DNA from 2 places in the Kosakonia pseudosacchari genome. Region 2 is predicted to be linked to the other one. Evidence: predicted binding sites of a transcription regulator. Region 2 holds the regulator's gene; the other holds the start of a gene.
What was found. Region 2 encodes PurR, which represses purine synthesis genes. Its sites were predicted from a motif close to CANGCAAACGTTTGCNTG; they were not measured.

Region 1: a site for PurR is predicted at 1,755-1,772, ahead of glyA (serine hydroxymethyltransferase). Genes of this name have one in related genera too.

The regions. Positions count from the first base shown of each region.
Region 1 covers NZ_CP063425.1:3,590,851-3,594,269, forward strand. Annotated here, with positions in the region: gene IP581_RS16865 (nickel/cobalt efflux protein RcnA) at 1-340, shown strand, start outside; gene glyA (serine hydroxymethyltransferase) at 390-1,643, opposite strand; gene hmpA (NO-inducible flavohemoprotein) at 1,959-3,149, shown strand; gene glnB (nitrogen regulatory protein P-II) at 3,187-3,419, opposite strand, start outside.
Region 2 covers NZ_CP063425.1:2,154,782-2,158,200, forward strand. Annotated here, with positions in the region: gene punR (DNA-binding transcriptional activator PunR) at 1-782, shown strand, start outside; gene purR (HTH-type transcriptional repressor PurR) at 801-1,826, opposite strand; gene cydH (cytochrome bd-I oxidase subunit CydH) at 2,124-2,213, shown strand; gene IP581_RS10150 (MFS transporter) at 2,383-3,419, shown strand, end outside.

The DNA of each region.
Region 1 (3,419 bases), 1.4 Mb from region 2:
TGAGCGCCGTTTTACCGGCGGCGAGGTGACGAACGGTCAGATCCTGCTATTCGGTTTAACCGGCGGGCTTATCCCCTGCCCGGCGGCGATCACTATTTTGCTGATCTGTATTCAGTTAAAAGCCATCACGCTGGGCGCAACGTTAGTGGTCTCTTTCAGTATCGGACTTGCCCTCACACTGGTCGCGGTTGGCGTTGGCGCGGCAATCAGCGTCCAGCAAGCGGCAAAACGCTGGTCCGGGTTCAATACGCTGGCACGGAAGGCACCCTATTTCTCCAGCGCGCTTATCGCCCTTGTTGGCGTTTATATGGGCATCCACGGATACACCGGGCTGCAATAATCAGGCATAAAAAAACCCGCACAAGGCGGGTTTTTTTGTCGGGCTACGCTTACGCGTAAACCGGGAAACGGGCGCAGATATCCAGAACTTTACCTTTGACGCGCTCGATAACCGCTTCGTCATTGATGTTGTCCAGCACGTCACACATCCAGCCAGCCAGCTCCTTCACTTCCGCTTCTTTAAAGCCACGACGGGTCACAGCCGGGCTACCGATACGGATACCGGAAGTGACAAACGGGCTCTTCGGATCGTTCGGCACGCTGTTTTTGTTCACCGTGATGTTTGCACGACCCAGCGCAGCATCCGCTTCTTTACCGGTCAGGTTTTTGTCTACCAGATCCAGCAGGAACAGGTGGTTTTCAGTACCGCCAGACACCACTTTGTAGCCACGGTTCAGGAACACTTCCACCATCGCTTTGGCGTTTTTGGCAACCTGCTGCTGGTAAACTTTAAACTCTGGCTCCATCGCTTCTTTCAGTGCCACCGCTTTTGCCGCAATAACGTGCATCAACGGGCCGCCCTGCGCGCTTGGGAAAACGGCGGAGTTCAGTTTTTTGTACAGCTCTTCGTCACCGCCTTTCGCCAGGATGAGACCGCCGCGCGGGCCTGCCAGGGTTTTGTGGGTGGTGGTGGTCACAACATGCGCGTGCGGAACCGGATTCGGGTAAACACCGGCGGCGATCAGACCCGCAACGTGTGCCATGTCAACGAACAGGTAAGCACCGATGCTGTCGGCGATTTCGCGCATTTTCGCCCAGTCAACGATACCGGAGTAAGCAGAGAAACCACCGATGATCATCTTCGGTTTATGCTCTTTCGCCTGCTTCGCCATGTCTTCGTAATCAATCTTACCGGACTCATCAATACCGTAAGGGATGATGTTGTACAGTTTGCCAGAGAAGTTAACCGGGGAGCCGTGAGTCAGGTGGCCGCCCTGCGCCAGGTTCATACCCAGAACGGTATCACCCGGTTGCAGCAGCGCAGTGTAGACCGCGAAGTTCGCCTGCGAGCCGGAGTGCGGTTGTACGTTAGCGTAATCAGCGCCAAACAGTTCTTTCGCGCGATCAATCGCCAGTTGCTCCACGATATCCACATACTCGCAACCGCCGTAGTAGCGTTTGCCCGGGTAACCTTCGGCGTATTTGTTCGTCAGCTGAGAACCCTGAGCCTGCATTACACGCGGGCTGGTGTAGTTTTCGGAGGCGATCAGTTCAATGTGTTCTTCCTGACGTACTTTTTCCTGCTCCATAGCCTGCCACAGTTCGGCATCATAATCGGCAATGTTCATTTCACGCTTTAACATCCGCATCTCCTGACTCAGCTAACAAAACAACTCTAAATGAGGGCCCAATTTGGGGAACGGCCCACAGTATAACCGATTAATATTCTGATAACAGGTCTTGACAAAGGTTTTTACGCAAACGATTGGCTCCGCGTCAGACAAGGGTTTGAGCGATAACGCACTTCCCTGTTAAAGCGGATTTCTTTTCAGGTTTGTGATGCAACATATTCACGATGTAAATCCCTTTACCTTGTCCGCTCTTTACAAGCCTGGTCGCTGCGCTATAAGATGCATTTAAAATACAACTTTAAATAATCTGCAAAAAAGGAAGCCATCATGCTCGACGCCCAAACCATCGCTACGGTCAAATCCACCCTGCCCCTGCTGGCGGCAACCGGACCAAAACTCACCGCCCATTTTTATGACCGGATGTTCACTCACAACCCGGAGCTGAAAGAGATTTTCAATATGAGCAACCAGCGCAACGGCGATCAGCGTGAAGCGCTGTTCAACGCCATCGCCGCTTACGCCAGCAATATTGATAATCTTGCCGCACTGCTGCCGGCGGTTGAGAAAATCGCTCAGAAGCACACCAGCTTTCAGATCCAGCCGGAGCAGTACAACATTGTGGGTACACACCTGCTGGCGACGCTGGATGAGATGTTCAGCCCGGGGCAAGAAGTGTTAGACGCCTGGGGAAAAGCCTATGGCGTCCTGGCGGGCGTCTTTATCAACCGTGAAGCGCAAATCTACAGCGAACACGCGGAAAAAGCAGGCGGCTGGCAAGGCACGCGCGCGTTCCGCCTGGTAGAGAAAAAACCGCAGAGCGCACTTATCACCAGCTTTGAATTCGAACCGGTCGACGGCCAGCCAGTCGCCGCTTATCAACCGGGGCAATATCTTGGTGTCTGGCTGAAACCAGAAGGTTTCGCCAATCAGGAGATCCGCCAGTATTCCCTGACCCGCCAGCCTGACGGCAAAAGCTACCGTATCGCGGTAAAACGCGAAGCGGGTGGCCAGGTCTCTAACTGGCTGCATAACAGTGCGAAAGTGGGCGATATTGTGCATCTTGCTGCGCCTGCCGGGGATTTCTTTCTTGATGTGCAGAGCAGCACGCCGGTCACGCTGATCTCCGCGGGTGTCGGTCAGACACCGATGCTGGCAATGCTCGACAGCCTTTCCAAATCACAACATGCTGCGCAGGTTAACTGGTTCCACGCCGCGATGAATGGCGAGGTGCATGCCTTTGCCGATGAAGTGAGCAAACTGGGTGCGTCACTGAACCATTTTTACCAGCATGTCTGGTATCAACAGCCTGCGACAGCTGAGGTGAACAGCGGTCGCTATCACAGTGAAGGGTTGATGGATTTGCGCGCGCTGGAAGGGAAGTTCAGCGATCCGGCGATGCAGTTTTATCTCTGCGGCCCGGTCGGTTTTATGCAGTTTGTCGCGCAACAACTGGTCGCGCTTGGTGTGAACAAAGAGAGCATTCATTACGAATGCTTTGGCCCGCATAAAGTGTTGTAAAACAGGTTCCCTCACCCTGCGGGGTGAGGGAAAAACATCAGATTGCGGCGTCGTCTTCTTCACCGGTACGGATACGCACTACGCGCGCAACATCAAAGACGAAGATCTTACCGTCGCCGATCTTGCCGGTCTGAGCAGTACGGATAATGGTGTCCACGCAGGTATCAACGATGTCGTCAGTCACGACAATTTCAATCTTCACCTTCGGCAGAAAATCCACCATATACTCCGCGCCACGGTAAAGTTCAGTGTGGCCTTTCTGGCGACCAA
Region 2 (3,419 bases):
TGGCTGTTCCGCTGTTTGAACGCCGCCATCGTGATGTCGAGCTCACGCCTGCCGGGGTCTGGTTTTTGAAAGAAGGGCGTGCTGTTATCAAAAAAATGCAGATCACCCGTCAGCAGTGTCAGCAAATCGCTAACGGCTGGCGCGGACAACTGGCGATTGCGGTCGACAACATCGTCAAACCTGAGCGTACCCGGCAATTGATCGTCGATTTCTATCGCCATTTCAGCGACGTTGAGTTACAGGTCTACCAGGAAGTATTTAACGGTGTCTGGGATGCGCTTGCTGATGGGCGGGTTGAACTGGCGATCGGCGCAACGCAGGCCATTCCCGTCGGCGGGCGCTATGCGTTTCGCGATATGGGGATGCTGAGCTGGAAATGTGTGGTTTCCAGTCGCCATCCGCTGGCGTCACTGGCAGGCCCGCTTAGCGACGACACCTTACGCAACTGGCCTTCACTTATCCAGGAAGATACGTCCCGTTCGTTGCCCAAACGTATTACCTGGCTGCTGGATAATCAGAAACGCGTGATCGTCCCGGATTGGGCGTCGTCGGAGGCGTGCTTATCGGCAGGATTATGCGTGGGAATGGTGCCGGCACACTTTGCCCGCCCACGGCTCGACAGCGGTGACTGGGTCGCGCTGACGCTGGAAAACCCCTTCCCGGACGCGGCGTGCTGCCTGACGTGGCAGCAAAATGAAGCTTCCCCGGCGTTAAACTGGCTGCTGGAATACCTGGGAGATAGTGAAACGCTGAATAATGAATGGTTACGGGAGCCGAATTAACGGCTCCGTAATAAGCGATTAGCGGCGGTAGTCGCGGAACGGACCATCGGCCACGGAACGGCGCTCAACCAGGCGCGGATGCACTTCAATAGACTGCGACTCTTCGCGCTTGTTGACGATGCGATCAAGCAGCATGGTAAACGCCGTTTCTCCCAGCGAGTCTTTCGGCTGGTGAATCGTGGTCAACGCCGGGGTGAAGAAGCGTGAGTTACGCACGTTGTCATAACCAATCAGGGAAATATCCTGCGGTACGCGTAAACCCATCTCATCGGCAGCGCACAGCGCGCCCATTGCCATAATGTCACCACCGCAAAAGACAGCGGTAGGACGATGCGCCTGACCGAGGATTTGCTGCATCGCGCGATAGCCGGATTCCGGCTCGAAATCGCCCTGGACGATCCAGCTTTCCGGCACGCTAATAAGAGCTTCTTCCATCGCTTTCATAAAGCCAGCCAGACGGCCAGCGCCAGTGTTACGCTCCAGAGGACCGGGGATCACGCCAATATCGCGGTGTCCGCGGTCAATAAGATAGCGCCCGGCCATATAACCGCCTTCAAAGGCGTTATCAATAACGGAATCCGTAAAGTCGGCCTTCGCTTCGCCCCAGTCCATCACCACCATCGGGATATGGCGGTACTCTTCGAGCATGCTTAACAGCGATTCCGGGTATTCGGAACACATTACCAGCAAGCCATCGACGCGTTTTTGCGCCATCATCGACAGATAAGCCCGCTGTTTTTCCAGGCTATTCCAGGCATTACCGAGGATCAGGGTGTAACCCTTCTGGAAGCACTTTTTCTCAACGGCTTCAATAATTTCAGCAAAGTAGGCCGCTTCACTGCTGGTGGCCAGCAAGCCGATCGATTTTGTGTGATTCACTTTCAGGCTGCGGGCGACGGCGCTGGGGGAATAGTGCAACTCTTTAATCGCCGCCCACACGGCATTGCGCGTTTCTTCGGCGACGAAACGGGTTTTGTTAATTACATGTGATACGGTTGTAGTGGAAACGTTTGCTCGTTTCGCTACGTCTTTAATCGTTGCCATCAGATATCACTCCAGACCATATCATAAGCTCCTGATAATACATAAGGTAAACGTTTGCCTTTAATCACCCTGTACCCATCAAAGGGGGTGCGGTACGCCGGGAAAACGACACTGGACGTCAGGAGGGGAGTCAATGGCCGGTACGCTAATAAATTTAGCGTCGAATTTTGTCTGATCTTGAGCAAAAGGGGAAGTATTAAAACGTTTCTCCTGCCAATTCCCGCAAGATTTTTAAGATAATTTGTGCAAAAATGCGTTATCTCACTTTTTGTGGGGAAATTAAAAAGGGGAAAATTGATGAGCACCGATCTGAAGTATTCTTTAATCACTACCGTCATCGTTCTGGGCCTGATTGTTTTCGGCGGTCTGACTGCTGCACTGCATTGATCTATCGCGAGGGAGAGCCTCTTCTCCCTCGGTTTTCTTCCCCCGCTATTGTTATCACTTCTGCAATAATCTTTTGTCATTCTGCTAACTTCTGTTTTTTGTGATAGCTGTCATACTTTTGACTTCAGCGACAGGGTCGCAAGTCGGCATGTCTATTTTGGAGTGACAGATGAAAATTAATTTCCCTTTGCTTGCCCTGGCGATTGGCGCCTTCGGCATTGGTACCACCGAGTTTTCCCCGATGGGATTACTGCCGGTTATTGCCCGCGGCGTTGACGTTTCTATTCCGGCGGCGGGGATGCTGATTAGCGCCTACGCGATCGGCGTGATGGTCGGTGCGCCGTTAATGACGTTGCTGCTGTCTCACCGCGGCAGACGCAACGCCCTGATCTTTTTGATGGCGATTTTTACGCTCGGTAACGTGCTGTCGGCGATTGCGCCGGATTACGCCACATTAATGCTGGCGCGTATCGTCACCAGCCTGAACCATGGCGCTTTCTTTGGTCTTGGTTCGGTGATGGCAGCAAGCGTGGTCGCGAAAGAGAAGCAGGCCAGTGCGGTGGCGACCATGTTCATGGGGCTGACCATTGCTAACATTGGCGGTGTCCCTGCCGCGACCTGGCTGGGTGAAACCATTGGCTGGCGTATGTCGTTCATGGCTACCGCCGGGCTGGGTGTGATTGCCATGGCGAGTCTGTTCTTTTCACTGCCGAAAGGTGGCGCAGGTGAGCGCCCGGACGTGCGTAAAGAGCTGTCGGTGCTGGTGCGCCCGCAGGTGTTATCCGCGTTGCTGACCACCGTGCTCGGTGCGGGTGCCATGTTCACGCTGTATACCTATATTGCGCCGGTGCTGCACACCATTACCGATGCCACTCCCGTTTTTGTCACGGCGATGCTGGTGTTGATTGGCGTTGGCTTCTCCATTGGTAACTATCTCGGCGGCAAACTGGCGGATCGTTCCGTAACCGGCACGCTGAAAGGCTTTTTACTTCTGCTGATTGCCATCATGCTGGCGATCCCGTTCCTGGCGCGCAGTGAAGTGGGCGCGGCTATCAGCATGGTGGTATGGGGCGCGGCGACGTTTGCGGTGGTTCCACCGTTGCAGATGCGTGTCATGCGCGTTGCGCACGAAGCACCTGGGCTTTCATCGTCAGTCAATATCGGTGCCTTTAACCTTGGTAATGCGCTGGGTGCGGCAGCCGGTGG